DNA from 4 places in the Vibrio iocasae genome. Region 1 is predicted to be linked to each of the others. Evidence: predicted binding sites of a transcription regulator. Region 1 holds the regulator's gene; each other region holds the start of a gene.
The links. Region 1 encodes PurR, which represses purine synthesis genes. Its sites were predicted from a motif close to TNANGNAAACGTTTNCNTNA; they were not measured.
Positions count from the first base shown of each region.

Region 2: a site for PurR is predicted at 2,520-2,539, ahead of purL (phosphoribosylformylglycinamidine synthase). Genes of this name have one in related genera too.
Region 3: a site for PurR is predicted at 2,101-2,120, ahead of SNR28_RS12925 (NCS2 family permease). Genes of this name have one in related genera too.
Region 4: a site for PurR is predicted at 2,535-2,554, ahead of folD (bifunctional methylenetetrahydrofolate dehydrogenase/methenyltetrahydrofolate cyclohydrolase FolD). Genes of this name have one in related genera too.

Region 1 covers NZ_CP145311.1:2,184,029-2,187,944, reverse strand. Annotated here, with positions in the region: gene SNR28_RS19660 (TVP38/TMEM64 family protein) at 1-151, opposite strand, end outside; gene SNR28_RS19655 (TfoX/Sxy family DNA transformation protein) at 294-881, opposite strand; cyclic di-GMP riboswitch class I at 998-1,108, opposite strand; gene purR (HTH-type transcriptional repressor PurR) at 1,265-2,269, opposite strand; gene torD (molecular chaperone TorD) at 2,476-3,123, opposite strand; gene torR (two-component system response regulator TorR) at 3,384-3,916, shown strand, end outside.
Region 2 covers NZ_CP145311.1:706,119-710,034, reverse strand. Annotated here, with positions in the region: gene purL (phosphoribosylformylglycinamidine synthase) at 1-2,378, opposite strand, end outside; gene mltF (membrane-bound lytic murein transglycosylase MltF) at 2,676-3,916, shown strand, end outside.
Region 3 covers NZ_CP145311.1:714,117-718,032, reverse strand. Annotated here, with positions in the region: gene frsA (esterase FrsA) at 1-134, opposite strand, end outside; gene gpt (xanthine phosphoribosyltransferase) at 233-691, opposite strand; gene SNR28_RS12925 (NCS2 family permease) at 782-2,071, opposite strand; gene SNR28_RS12920 (aminoacyl-histidine dipeptidase) at 3,031-3,916, shown strand, end outside.
Region 4 covers NZ_CP145311.1:923,685-927,600, forward strand. Annotated here, with positions in the region: gene SNR28_RS13980 (lytic transglycosylase domain-containing protein) at 1-941, shown strand, start outside; gene SNR28_RS13985 (LysM peptidoglycan-binding domain-containing protein) at 1,000-1,437, opposite strand; gene folD (bifunctional methylenetetrahydrofolate dehydrogenase/methenyltetrahydrofolate cyclohydrolase FolD) at 1,608-2,468, opposite strand; tRNA gene SNR28_RS13995 (tRNA-Arg) at 2,793-2,869, shown strand; gene SNR28_RS14000 (RidA family protein) at 2,969-3,316, shown strand; gene SNR28_RS14005 (helix-turn-helix domain-containing protein) at 3,361-3,648, opposite strand; gene SNR28_RS14010 (EF-hand domain-containing protein) at 3,869-3,916, opposite strand, start outside.

The sequences.
Region 1 (3,916 bases):
GAGCAGAAACCAGTTTGTTATCGTTAATTGTGCTGGTTAACGCAGCTTGTTGTGCTTTCGCATTTTCTAATGTCAGATACTGTCCAAATTGCGTCGCAAGAATCACGATAGTAGCAACAAGCAGAATTCCGATAATCAGCTTTTTGTTCATATTAAAATATCCGATAGTCATGTAGTTACAGTATAAGACAGGCTCAGTAAGAAAATAATTTCACACTTCACAAAGAATTTTAAATACAAAAAAACCGCTATGAGATTCAAAGCGGTTTTTAATTGAAATATCTTGATAAAGCTTAGTCGAGTCGTTTTATTAACTCTTCGCGTCGTTCCTTCGATATCACCGACCAGTGAGTGCCGTTTAGTGCGCCTTCGAGAGCCCACAGCAGTTCCAGGCTAACTCCGGAGTTGGTCTCTTTAATCGCTTTGTAAGCGCCTACAGAACCTGCTTGCTTCAGGTCTGAAACAGAAGCGATACCTGCTTTCTTAAGCATGCGTTCTGTACCAAGCCTAAGGTTAGGTAGATCTTTAAGGCGAGTCGGTTTCTCTTCTGCCTGAACCGCTTTTTCTTCTTTAGCTAGCTCTAGAGCGTGTTTTGCGAGAGTAAGAATATCGTCCGTGTTTTCCCAAATGTTGTCAGGTAGTGCGAAGTACTTGGTAACCACAGGGAACCCACGTTTTTTATAAACGTAAGGTTCATAACCGGATGATTTAAACTCTTCGATAGTGGAGTCGCTAGAACGAATATGAAGAGAGTCATTAACGACGAGAGCAAACATTGCTTCGTCTACGAAAATGCCAAACCCACCGAACATAGACCGAGATTTGACTTGGCCAAATTGCTCGAAAAGTTTCAATGAGTCTTTTAGTACTGGTTTATCCATTGCGTCTGTCTCGGGTTAAAAATTGCTTCAACCAATTTGATACCGAGAAATTAGCAAATCTGTGTGATCTGTTGTCAGAAACTCGTAAAGTATCTGCTCTACGTTGCTAATTTGCCTTCGGCAGCCCCGCTGCCATTCTGAGTATAGAAATATCAATACGATACCTCTTCAGATTAAGGCCGGTGGCTTTGCGTCCCATTCTTTCGAATGGTTTGCCCTGGTCGTGACGTTATAAATATAGGCGTGATTTGGATAAAGATCACGGATTAAATTATCCGGTGTGATATTGGTTCCAAATCTTATGCCGTATGATATACAAATGATTGTGTACTACTAACCACTCAATAGTAGTTAGTAGCCGCAAGCTTTAATAGTTTATCAGACTAGTTTAGCTCTTTAACGCTCTTACGTGAGATGATTTCCGGGTGCATCTCAAAAACGCGACGTTCGTGCTCTTTGTTTTTGATTCTTTCCAGCAGAATTTCGAACGCTGTTTTACCAACACGTCGTTTTGGCTGGTGAACAGTGGTCAATGGTGGCGAGAAATAAGCTGCTAGGTCAATATTGTCATATCCAATAACAGAGATGTCTTCAGGGATTCGCATTCCTTTCTCCTGTAGACGGCTCATCAGGCCTAGAGCCATGATGTCATTGAAGCAGAATACAGCTGTTGGTTTTTCATCGAGCTCAAGAATTCTATCCGCAGCTTCAACGGCCATGTCACACTCAAAGTTACCTTCAAGAATATTCTCTTGATTGAACTCGATATCGAACTCTTGTAGTGCGCGTTTGTAGCCTTCGATACGTTCAATACAAAGTGTTTTGTCCAGGTGTCCTGACAGGCAGAAGATTTTTTCGTGCCCACGTTCAAGTAAGTATTTGGTCGCCAGATACCCACCTTCTTCAGAGTTATCAATGATTTTATCTGACTGATTTTCCCAATCACCCCAGTCCATGATCACTTTAGGGATGTCAGTATGGCTCTCCAGCATTTCCTGTAGCTCAGTTGTCAAATCAGAGCAAAGTACAAAGATGCCGTCTACACGCTTTTCTGCAAGGAATCGAACGTAGTCTCGTTGCTTTTCATAGATACCGCCTGTGTTACACAGGATGAGTGTGTAACCCTGCCTGTAACAGTAACTCTCGAAGCCGTCGATGACTTCTGCCAGAAACGGGTTTGTTGACTGTGTCACCAACATACCTACTGTTCGGGTTGTATTGCATTTCAGACTTCGGGCCACAGCACTTGGGGCGTAATTTAACTCTTTTACCGCCTCCATTACTCTTTCTTGAGTAGCTTCAGCAACAAAGCGAGTCTTATTAATAACATGAGATACTGTTGTGGTTGAAACACCGGCTAAGCGTGCGACATCTTTAATAGTGGCCATATATTTGTCCTATCTGAACTGCTGTTTTTTCTTCTACTATAAATAAGTTTATCAGCAGTTTCTCTGTTTGTGATAAAACACAAAAAACCGCTTGAAAAAGCGGTTTACAGAAATATTCATAATTTTATCGATTGCGGCCTGATTTTAGACGTAAATGCAAACAGAAACAACGCCCTTATATAGGGCGTTGTCACAAATATTATTATTTACTCACCAGCAAGGTAAGAGCAATCTAGCTGACAGAAGTCTACAAGAAGAGCCGCGATACCTGCATAGAAACCGAAATCATCATGTTGAACGCACTTATCTTTAAATTGAGGGAACCAACTTAGCATATATTTTTCGATAAATGCTTTCTGGTCCAATAAGGCCTCTTCAATATGCTCAAGTTTTTCTAACTCGTTAGAGCGAATAATCATGTTGCCCAGGAAATCCAGCTCTAGCGCTATATGATCGGCTGGTTCATTCAAGCCTTCTTTGATGGCGATGCCTTTTTCTTCCATCAGAGCAGCCATTTCCTGAGCCGGTTTATCATTAAGTAATCCTGACTCTCCAATATACATAGAAGCATAGGGCAGTGCGGCATTTTTATCTGATGTTAAAAACAGCTCGCAGAAATCCGCAGCCAATTCTAGCTGGGCATCTTCACGTGTTTGTAGTCGGTTTAAAGCATCGACAACTTTATCAATCGATTCTTTAAGTGCTTCGTTTTCACCTAGCCCGGTCAGAAAAGATCGGATTTCGGTAGATTGGTAAGCTTCGAGTTCTTGTTCTGTCAGCTCTTTAGCGAACAGGCTTGAAAGCCACCAGTAAATTTCAGCGCGCTTTTCGTTAAATGCTTTTGTTTCTTCCATTGCAGGGTTCCTGAGACATAGTTATTTCCTATAAGTGTAAACAAAAAATATTAATAAAACTAACTATTGAAATGAAAAAAAATGACAGTTTATTAAGGAAAATTAACCGCAAGTCAGAGAGTTGCGTTGGGTCAATAAATTCCGAACTTTTGGGCAGAATTCCTATTATTCGCTAGAATTATGAAAAGTTATGAATAAAATACGGTCGGCATATTGATAAAATTGTTGATCGAAATTTTCGGCAGAGTGAAGTGGTAGACATGAGTAGTCACGTATTAGTAGTTGAAGATGATGTTGTTACACGAAGCAAGCTGGTTGGGTATTTTCAGAGTGAAGGATATTCAGTAAGCGAAGCGGAGAGTGGCGAGCAGATGAGAGAGATTCTAGCTGAAGAGAATATTGATCTGGTGATGTTAGACATTAATTTACCAGGTGAAGACGGCTTGATGTTAACTCGTGAACTACGCAGCCAATCAGATATCGGAATTATTTTAGTCACAGGCAGAACAGACAGCATAGATAAAATTGTTGGTCTGGAAATGGGGGCGGATGATTACGTTACAAAACCATTTGAACTCAGAGAATTGCTGGTTCGTGTCAAAAACTTATTGTGGCGTATTTCTCTTGTACGTACAGGCGGTGGAAATAACGATTCTGATGAAGATGATGGAAATGTTATCTATTTCGGTGACTGGACGTTTGATATTCAGAGAAGAGCACTAACTCGTGATGGTGAGCCGGTTAAATTGACGAAAGCCGAATATGAGCTGCTTGTGGCTCTTTCTTCTTATCC
Region 2 (3,916 bases), 1.5 Mb from region 1:
TCCTTCTGCTCACCATTCTCTTCCCACTTGGTCTTCATAGACATTGAGTCTTTACCAACAGGGATAGTCAGGCCAAGTGCCGGACATAGCTCTTCACCAACCGCTTTAACCGCTTCGTAAAGACCCGCATCTTCACCAGGGTGACCCGCCGGAGACATCCAGTTTGCAGAAAGTTTAATGTGCTTGATATCACCGATATCAGTTGCTGCGATGTTAGTTAGAGACTCACCAACTGCCAGACGAGCAGACGCTGCGAAGTCAAGAAGTGCTACTGGTGTTCTTTCCCCCATAGACATCGCTTCACCGTGGTAAGTATCGTAACTTGCCGCAGTCACTGCACAGTTCGCTACTGGTACCTGCCATGGGCCAACCATCTGATCACGAGCAACCAGACCAGTTACACTACGGTCACCAATAGTGATAAGGAAAGTTTTCTCTGCAACAGTTGGAAGACGAAGTACACGGTCAACCGCTTCATTAAGCTCAACAGCAGTCATATCAAACGCTGGGCTTTCCGCTTTCTGAGATTTAACATCACGATGCATCTTAGGCGTTTTGCCCAGAAGAATATCCATCGGCATATCGATAGGTGTGTTGTCGAAATGCGAATCTTCCAGAGTCAGGTGGCGCTCTTCAGTAGCAATACCAACAACTGCATACGGCGTTCTTTCACGCTTACAGATAGCATCAAATGTTGCCATCTCTTCCTGACCCACAGCCAGAACGTAACGTTCCTGTGATTCGTTACACCAGATCTCAAGCGGGCTCATACCCGGCTCATCATTAGGTACATCACGTAGCTGGAACTTACCGCCACGCTCACCATCGTCTACAAGCTCAGGCAGTGCGTTAGAAATACCGCCCGCGCCCACATCGTGGATAAACGCGATTGGGTTATCTTCACCAAGCTGCCAGCAGCGGTCGATAACTTCCTGACAGCGACGCTCCATCTCTGGGTTTTCACGCTGTACAGAAGCAAAATCCAGATCTTCAGCAGACTGACCAGATGCCATTGAAGAAGCAGCGCCGCCACCAAGGCCGATGTTCATTGCAGGGCCACCAAGAACGATGATGTTTGCGCCTACAGGAATTTCACGCTTTTGAACGTGCTCATCACGAATGTTACCCATACCACCAGCAATCATGATTGGCTTGTGGTAACCACGAACCTCTTCACCTGCGTGAGAGCTCACTTTTTCTTCGTAAGTACGGAAGTAACCAAGAAGGTTAGGACGACCAAATTCGTTGTTAAATGCCGCGCCACCAAGAGGGCCTTCAAGCATAATATCCAGAGCAGTTACGATACGACCTGGCTTACCGAAATCTGTTTCCCAAGGCTGAACAAAATTAGGGATCTTAAGGTTTGATACAGTGAAACCAACAAGGCCAGCTTTTGGTTTACCACCAATACCTGTTGCGCCTTCGTCACGGATTTCACCGCCTGAACCTGTTGATGCACCCGGCCATGGAGAAATCGCTGTTGGGTGGTTGTGAGTTTCAACCTTCATCAGGATGTGTGCATCTTCCTGATGGTAATCATACTGGCGAGACTCAGGATTCGGGAAGAAACGGCCTACTTTAGAGCCCGTCATTACCGCTGCGTTATCTTTGTACGCAGAAAGAACGTGGTCACTTGTTGTCTCGAAGGTGTTTTTGATCATCTTGAACAGAGATTTTTCTTGCTCAACACCATCGATAGTCCAATCTGCATTAAAGATCTTGTGACGACAGTGCTCAGAGTTCGCCTGTGCAAACATCATAAGCTCGATATCGTTCGGGTTACGACCCAGCGTAGTGAAGCTCTCAACAAGATAGTCGATTTCATCTTCAGCCAGAGCAAGACCCAGAGAAACGTTCGCCTCTTCCAGTGCTTTTCGGCCACCAGCAAGAACATCTACCGCCTGAACCGGAGCTGGCTCTGCTACCGTAAATAGCGCTTGTGCAGCTTCCATCTCAGTGAATACAGATTCCATCATACGGTCATGAATCAGTGATTTCAGAACCTGAGCCTGCTCATCAGTCAGCTCTTTAGATACTTCAACAAAGTAAGCCGTACCGCGCTCAAGACGCTTAACTTTTGTAAGGCCACAATTGTTTGCTATATCCGTCGACTTAGAAGACCAAGGGGAAATTGTACCTGGACGAGGGGTAACCAAAAGAAGAAGACCTTCTGGTTCATGCTCCTGAATAGTCGGACCGTAGGTCAGAAGCTTCTTTAGCTTATCAAGCTCAGTGGAATCCAGTGCTGATTCAACGTCAGCAAAGTGCATGAATTCTGCGTAAATACCCGTTACAGGTAGCGCGTTTTCACGACAAAGTTCCAATAGTTTGTTAACTCGAAACTCAGAAAGAGCTGGGGAGCCGCGGAGTATTTCCATGTGCTAAGGTCTCTTATATGCAGTTGATTAAGTGATATAGGAATAAATTCAATAAGTTAAATTGCATTAATAAACTTATACCAATTTCACCTCTTCATTTGCGGGCGTATTATAGAGTATTTTTTTTTGTGACGTAACACCAAAAGCAACCGTTTGCGTCATTTTTTTAATTAAGTTGAGTCGATTTGCGAATTGCCGAGCAAACCTGCAATTCATCAATGTTTTTTCGAATCCTTCTTTGCCCTGCTACCCCCCTCTGTTATAAATAACCCACTGGAAATCTTACAAACATCAGTAATGCGTATCGCTATAAAAAATACATATACAAAAGTTATCTCTATTCTTGCGGCACTATTCATCATTTCAGGGTGTCAGATTGACTCCGATCCTATGAGTGAGCTGGACAAAATACGTGAGCGAGGCGTTTTGCGTGTTGGCACATTAAACAACCAACTTGCGTACTACATTGGCCCAGATGGCCCGACAGGGCTCGACTTTGAATTGGCACAGAGATTTGCTGATGAGCTTGGTGTTCAGCTCGAAATTAAACCTGCTTACCGTCTTGCGGGCTTGTTTCCTGCTTTAGACAAGAATGAGATAGATATTATTGCTGTTGGCCTAAGCCAATCTCCAGATCGAATTAAACAATATCGAGCTGCACCTGCTTACTACTATGTGAGTGAGCAGGTTGTATACAAAACCGGCACATGGCGTCCACGTAATTTAGAGAAACTGATCGAGCGCCTCAATACTACAGAAGACAGCCTAACCGTTGTTGCGGGTTCCCAGTTTGAAAAAACACTCAACCTTCTGGAGCTTCAAAACCCAGAACTTAAGTACGACATTAGCCGGGACTCAGATGTGAGAGATCTGCTAAGAAAAGTTTCAAATGGAGAGCTTGCTTATACCATAGCGGATTCTGTAGAGCTTTCACTGACTCAGCGACTCTATCCAGATATCGCACTGGCATTCGAGCTGACAGAAGATCAGCCTGTCTCCTGGTACATGAGAAAATCGGATGATGAAAGCCTTTATGCCCTACTCATCGAGTTCTTTGGTTCCATGAAACTCTCTGGTGATCTTGCGCAGCTGGAAGAGAAGTATTTCGGCCATGTAGATAGTTTTGACTACGTAGATACCCGCGCTTTTATAAGGGCATTGGATAGTAAACTACCTAAATGGGAACCTTTGTTTAAAGAGTACTCTGGAAGTTTCGACTGGCGACTTATTGCTGCACTCTCATACCAGGAGTCGCACTGGAACCCGAAAGCTAAATCACCAACCGGAGTTCGGGGCATGATGATGCTGACACTTCCAACCGCTAAAATTGTTGGAGTTAAAAACCGATTGGACCCAGAGCAATCCATAAAAGGTGGTGTTAAATACCTGAAAGGTATCGTTGAGCGTGTGCCTGACTCTATCGCAGAACATGAAAAAATCTGGTTTGCACTGGCATCTTATAACGTTGGTTACGGGCATATGATGGATGCGCGACGCCTGACACGTGCACAAGGTGGTAATCCGGACGCGTGGGCGGA
Region 3 (3,916 bases), 1.5 Mb from region 1:
TAACCATCTCGATTCTGCTTGGTTTCCAAAAACTCTTTGCTGCTTGGCATATAGTTGGTGAGACCTGATGTCTCTTTTGCCTGTTTATGTTTAACAAAAAGCGTTTCTGAAAGGTTTTTTATTTTATCTGACATTTGCGGGTCTATATTCTTGTTATTGAACCCTTAAATCATATAAAAAAAAGTGGCCCAATACAGGGCCACTTCTCAATAAAAAAGCAAAATCTTTTCAATTACTGCCTTGAAATAGGATCAACATAAGCCATTTCCATGTCCCATGGCTGCTCAATCCAGGTATCCTGATCAATATCGACAATATAATCGTCAACCAGATCTGCACCTGCTGGCTTAGCAGAAACAGTGATCAATTTACCTTTAGGGTACATTTCACGAAGCTTACGAGCAGTGTCACCACTGTCTACTAAGTCATCTACAATCAGGAAACCCTCGCCATCACCTTCAACCGCTTTCACTACCGTCATATCACGCTGATGATCGTGATCGTAGCTAGAGATACAAACGGTATCCACATAGCGAATACCTAGCTCGCGAGCCAGGATAGCTGCTGGTACAAGACCACCACGGCTAACACCGATAATGCCTTTCCATTGTTCTGCAGGCATTTGTTTTGCAGCAAGTTGGCGACAATACATCTGCATATTGTCCCAAGTAATGATGAATTTTTTAGTCATAATTATTAACCTGATTAGCTTATATAACAAAGCGTGCTGACCAATTTGGACAACACGCTTTCTACTAACTTTTTAATTGTTTAGCTTCGATTAAGCGAACATAAACTTAAGAACGAAAACTACAGCCAGAACCCAGACACTAACTGGAACTTCTCTGCCCTTACCACTTAGGCCTTTGATAGCAGCATAAGCGATAAAGCCAAGCGCGATACCATCTGCGATTGAGTAAGTCAGAGGCATTAGCAAACATACAACAACAGTTGGAGCTGCCTCAGTAAGATCGCGCCAGTCAATAGAAACCAGACCAGACATCATAAGAATTGCAACATAAAACAATGCACCAGATGTCGCGTATGCTGGGATCATACCTGCAAGTGGCGAGAAGAATAATGCAAGCAGGAACAAAATGCCAACAACAACTGCGGTCAAACCTGTGCGGCCACCAGCAGAAACACCTGAAACACTTTCAATGTAAGACGTTGTGCTTGAAGTACCAAGCAATGCACCAACGGATGTTGCTGTTGAATCAGCTAGAAGTGCACGATTCAGGCGAGGTAGTTTGCCATCTTCCTTAATAAGGTCAGCCTTAGTAGCAACACCAACCAGTGTGCCCGCAGTATCAAACAGGTCAACAAACAAGAAAGCAAAAATTACTGAGATCATGCCCACTTCAAACACGCCAGCAAAATCAAGCTGCATAAAAGTAGGAGCAATGCTTGGTGGCGTTGACATCAGGCCACCATACTGAACGTCACCAAATGCTACACCCAGAGCTGTTACAACAAGAATTGCAATCATTACCGCAGCTTTAAGACCACGATGAACCAGTGCAATAGTCAAAAAGAAACCAAATGCAGCAAGTGCTGCTTTCAGTGAAGTCACATCACCAATAGAAACCAAGGTTGCTGGGTTATCACCAACAATGCCCGCTCCCTGAAGTGCGATAAACGCCAGGAACAGACCGATACCAGCAGAGATACCCGTTCTAAGAGACATTGGGATCGCGTTGATAATCCACTCACGAATCTTAAATATGCTTAGTAGAATGAAAAGAACACCAGAAACAAATACCGCAGCAAGCGCTACTTGCCACGTATGGCCCATTCCAAGAACAACTGAATAAGTAAAGAACGCATTTAAGCCCATACCTGGTGCCTGAGCGATCGGGTAGTTTGCAACAATACCCATAATGAAACAGCCAATAGCAGCAGCAAGACACGTTGCCACAAAGACCGATCCTTTATCCATACCGGTCGCAGACAGAATCGCAGGGTTTACAAAAATGATGTAAGCCATAGTCAAAAAGGTTGTCGCACCTGCAATAACTTCTGTGCGAACATTGGTTTTGTTCTCACTGAGTTTAAATAGTTTCTCCAACATGATTATTGGTCCCTAAAATATAAAAATAACAAAGTAAACGTTTGCGTAATCGATTGGCTGCGAATTATAAAGTTATCAAAATGCAATTTCTAGGGAAATTTGTGACGGTAATAACATTTTTTAATACCTTAATTAACCCATAACAATATCATTCACGCCACCAATCATGGTAACCACCTGAAAAACATAAAATAATAGATGTTTTTCTCTTTGGTTTTTTCCGAATAGAGATTAATCAAGAGATAAAATTTCATGCTTGGTGAGAGGGGAATTATCGAAACTAACACGGGATAAATGTGCCTTTACCAGCGTCGCATACTGAAGCGGACAAAATCAGATAAAAAATGTAATGGATTACATTTGGGAAATAAAAAAACGCCACCAATTTTGGCAGCGCTATAAAGAATCAAATCTTTAACAAGTAAAAAAATTTCAAATCAATAGGGGCGAACATAATCATGTTCAGTTACATATGATGGTTACTTCTGGTAACCAAAGTATGTTGGGTAACGAAAACCGTGTTCAAAAATTGCTTTTGTGCACCACACTTTTCTGTAATCTAAGTTGTTCATATTTATCACCTTTAAATAAAATTAATACTTTTAGTTAGTATCTCGGTTCCCTGGAGGCGATATTCGGACTCATCCTTTGAGCGTTTTATTCTTCTGTTCAGAAGTTGAGTACTAATATATCAAACTGAAATTTAATTACAACCCAAAAAGAGATTTAAATCACACTTTTCTGATTTTATGGCTTTTACTGTAATTTAATTACATTTTTATTAATGATTGGCTATTGTTAATTATGAGGTATCAATATGCTCAATCCCCTTCTGTCGCAGGGATTGCAGTGGTATTATTCCCAAACTTTTTTTAATAGTCCGGAAAGCAATCAATTGTTCGACCAAAACACATAAGAACAATCAATAATTCTGGTTTATAAGGCTTAAGGAGTTATCTGTGTCCAAAAATCATTCCGAGATTAGCAATTTAGCGCCATCAACACTTTGGCAGTTCTTTGACAAGATTTGCTCTATACCTCACCCATCAAAGCACGAAGAAGCTCTGGCTACTTACATTGTTGAATGGGCAGAAAGAAAAGGATTAAGTGTTCGCAGAGATAGTACAGGTAACGTATTTATCAGTAAGCCAGCCACTCCAGGCATGGAAGATCGCAAAGGTGTCGTTCTTCAGGCTCACATTGATATGGTTCCTCAGAAGAACGAGGATACCGCACACGACTTCCTGACAGATCCTATTCAACCTTATATTGATGGTGAGTGGGTAACTGCGAAAGGCACAACTCTTGGTGCCGACAACGGTATTGGTATGGCATCTTGCCTGGCTGTGCTGGATTCAAATGAAATCAAGCACGGTCCACTTGAAGTACTTCTGACAATTGATGAAGAAGCGGGCATGACCGGTGCATTCGGTCTGGAAGAAGGTTGGCTGGAAGGCGACATCCTACTAAACACCGACTCCGAACAGGAAGGCGAAGTTTACATGGGTTGTGCCGGAGGCATTGACGCATCTCTAACGTTTGACATCAAACGTGAAGAGCTACCTGCTGGATATGTAACGCGTCAGCTTACTCTAAAAGGCCTGAAAGGCGGTCACTCTGGATGTGACATTCATACAGGTCGCGGCAATGCAAACAAACTTCTGGCTCGCTTCTTAGCCGGGCACGCAGAAGAGCTTGAGCTGAAGCTTATCGATTTCCGTGGTGGTAGCCTGCGTAATGCTATTCCTCGCGAAGCATTTGCAGTTGTAGCCGTTCCTATGGCTAATGAAGGCCGCCTGAATGAGCTGTTTACTTACTTTACAAGCCTATTGACTAAAGAACTGG
Region 4 (3,916 bases), 1.3 Mb from region 1:
GGGTTTCAGCTTCGGCATTTGCAGCGAAGCCAGAGTTTAGTACTTATATTGATGGGCTTAAGCAGGAAGCACGTGATAAAGGTATTTCTGAACAGATAATTCAGGAAGCATTTGAAGGTGTTGAGTACAAACCCAGAGCAGTAAAAGCAGATAGAAATCAGCCAGAAAAAAAGCTGACTCTTGATGAATATATTCCAAGAGCCGTACCCGACTGGAAAGTGAAACAGGCGAAAAAGCTCTACGACAAACACTACGCAGAGTTGTCGAGAATAGGTAAGGAGTATGGTGTTCAACCTCGCTTTATTGTTGCGCTGTGGGGTGTTGAGAGTAATTTCGGAAGCCTGACGGGTGGTTATAACGTAATCGATGCGCTTTCAACTCTTGCTTATGACGGTCGCAGAGAGGCATTTTTCCGCAAAGAAACAATGGCCGCACTGACAATTTTAGATCAGGGACATATCTCAGTCGATCGAATGAAAGGCTCCTGGGCGGGCGCAATGGGCCAATGTCAGTTTATGCCCAGCTCCTTCATTAGATACGCTGCTGATGGAAATGGTGATGGCAAGAAAGACATCTGGAACAGTGAGTCAGATGTTTTTGCATCCGCTGCAAATTACCTGAGCGAATCTGGCTGGGATGAGAAGTACACTTGGGGACGTCAGGTACAAGTGCCTCAAGACATCTCGGAAGATTTAATCGGCAGACAAGCTGAGAAAGGAAAAACACTTCAAGAGTGGAGTGATTTAGGCGTGACCAGACATAATGGCACTAAGCTTCCTAATCCAGATGAGCCAATTAAGGCCTGGTTAATTATGCCAGATGATGTAAATGGACGAGCATATCTTATTTACAACAACTATCAGGTGCTTATGAAGTGGAATCGCTCTTATTACTTCGGAATCGCTGTGAGTCATTTGGCTGACCGAATCAAGTTTGGATAAACAAAAAGGCCAGAATCACAAGATTCTGGCCTTTTCTTTAACTAGCAACTAATTAAAATTAGTTAAGTCTGATTTTTTCACCAACGTAAAGCGTGTTGATATCTTTGTCCTGGAACTTAGGGTTCAGAGCAACGATTTCTTTAACTGTTGTGTTGTTTTCTTCAGCGATAACAGTCAGAGTGTCGCCTTTTTCTACAACGTAAGTAGCTAGTCTCTGAGCTTCTTGTCTAGCTTCTTCTTCAGCGATAGCACTTTCTCTGTCGTCCAGTTCCTGGCTCTTATGAGATAGGTTCTGCTGCTTTTCGTTTAGTAGCTGTTCTTTAGTGTATAGGTGCTCTTCTACGTCAGTCAGCTTCTGCTCTTTTTCATTCAGTTGCTGTTCTTGGTTAGATAGCTGCTGTTCTTTTTGCTCAATTTCATCTGTGCTTGAACAACCTACAGCCAGAGTAGATGCGCCTAACATTAGCACCAACAGACTTTTGTTAATTGATTTCATTATTTTCTCTACCTTGTTGTATTTAAAGAGAAAATAAAGATTAACAGTGCAATGTATGGCAAATATCTGGAGAATGTTAGCGTTTTATGGAGTTGGAAAGAGAAAAGTAAAATATGCACAATAGATTATATGGCTTCTTATGAAAAAGAAGCCATATGAATACTTGATGGTTATTTAGCCTGTTTATACTGTTCGCAGGCAATCATAGTGTTTTCAATCAAACTAGCTACAGTCATTGGACCAACACCACCTGGTACAGGGGTAATAAAGCTGGCATTTTCTTTAGCACCTTGATAGTCAACATCACCAACCAGTTTTCCATCTTCCATTCGGTTGATGCCCACATCGACCACGATCGCACCTTTCTTAATCCAGTTACCCGGTATGAAGTTAGGTTTGCCAACAGCAACCACCACAACATCCGCCTGACGAACAAAAGATTCAAGATCTTTGGTGAAGCGATGACAAGTCGTTGTCGTACATCCAGAAAGCAGCAACTCCAGTGTCATTGGTCGACCAACAATATTTGATGCCCCTACAATGACAGCGTGTTTCCCACGAAGTTCAATGTTGTAGCGTTCTAATAACGTAATAATGCCTTTAGGTGTGCATGAGCGAAGTTTAGGGATACGTTGTGCAAGTCGACCCACATTGTATGGGTGGAAACCATCTACATCTTTAGCAGGGTGGATTCTTTCAAGAACTTTAGTGCTATCAATTCCGGCAGGAAGAGGAAGCTGAACCAAAATACCATCAACTTCTGAGTCTTCGTTTAGTTGATCAACTAACGCGAGCAGTTCTTCTTCGGTCGCGGTAGCAGGCAAGTCATAAGATTTTGAGACAAAACCCACTTCATCGCATGCTCTTCTTTTACTTCCAACATAAACCTGAGACGCAGGATCTTCACCAACAAGAACTACTGCCAGACCAGGGGCGCGTAACCCAGCTTCTGTCCTTGCTTTTACGCGAGCCGCAACTTCTGAGCGGACGGTTTGTGATATAAGCTTTCCATCGATATTTTGAGCAGTCATAGGTTCCCTTGGTGCATGTATATATAGTTTCTGGCGCATTGTCGCAAAAAAGCCATGAAATATCCATTGCGCAAACGTTTGCTTTTTGTTGTATATCGAAGACATTTGAAAGAAGTGCTAAGGCATGTCTGAAAGGGCCGGACCTTTTGAAACTTTAGGACTTAAGTGTTTGTATCAAATCTTTTTATAAACTGACTAATATACAAGCAAACAATTAAAATCCCCCGATAAAGCCGTTGACACACACAGGGTGAAGCATGTAGATTACGCAGCACTGTTAGGCAATTGCCAATCAGTGTTCAAGTAAGATTAAGTTCTTATTGTGCGCCCTTAGCTCAGCTGGATAGAGCACGTCCCTTCTAAGGATGTGGTCGAAGGTTCGAATCCTTCAGGGCGTGCCATTATTTTAAGCCGCAGCAAGTTAATCCTTGCTGCGGCTTTTTCGTATGTCTAAAATTGTTGCCCGGTACAGATGCTATTAAAACAAAAAAGGAAAAATAATGACGATTGAAAGAATTGAGTCCACAGAACGTATGAGCCGTATTGTTAAGCATAACGGTACCATTTACCTTTGTGGTCAAACGGCGGGAGATGCAGAGTGGGATATCGCAGAGCAGACTCAGCGTTGTCTTGATAAAATTGATGCGCTACTTGAAAAAGCGGGCAGTAACAGAGATAAGATTCTTTCTGTGACTATCTATATCCGTGACATGAAAGATTTTGCTGCAATGAACAAGGTTTGGGATGCATGGGTAGCGAACAGTGAAAAACCTGCACGCGCATGTGTTGAAGCTCGTATGGCCCGTGATGTTATTCTTGTCGAAATGTCAGTGGTTGCTGCGCAATAATTCGAGAATGAGATATAAAAATGGCCGGTTTTAACCGGCCATTTTTACTTTCTAAAACCTAGTGTGGAAGCTATGTCGCTCTGACGTTCCATTACCCACTGGCTATCAAATGGTCCCCAGTCTGAGAGCTGGTAGTATCCATCGTTATGACGCCGACCATCCTGGACAAAAATCAGCTCAATACCAATACCCGGTAGAGCTTTTAATACATCCTGGATCGTTCTGCGTGGCCAACCCGTTCTCTCAATCAACTTTGGCACGTTTGGTCTTTCCATACTTTCAACCAACAGCGCTAAGTACAAACGTCTGGCAAATACAGGACTTAACTGCATGAATCCTCCCTAAATGGTCCTAAGCATATTGATCTACCACCACTTTCTCAGCGCAGAAGCAATATGTTCAGCCTCATTATTTCCTATCTGACAAGAACGTTTTTGCGCTTGATCAATAGAAGTCCGATCCATGTTAGTTTTGTAAGAGCGATGAATTCTTACCGATAAGGTACTTAATTAGTGTTTATTGTCCTGTAATTGCCGCCACGTCGCATTATTTTTATCGTAGGTGTTGACCTATATACTCTTCGAAGCTTAACTTATTGTC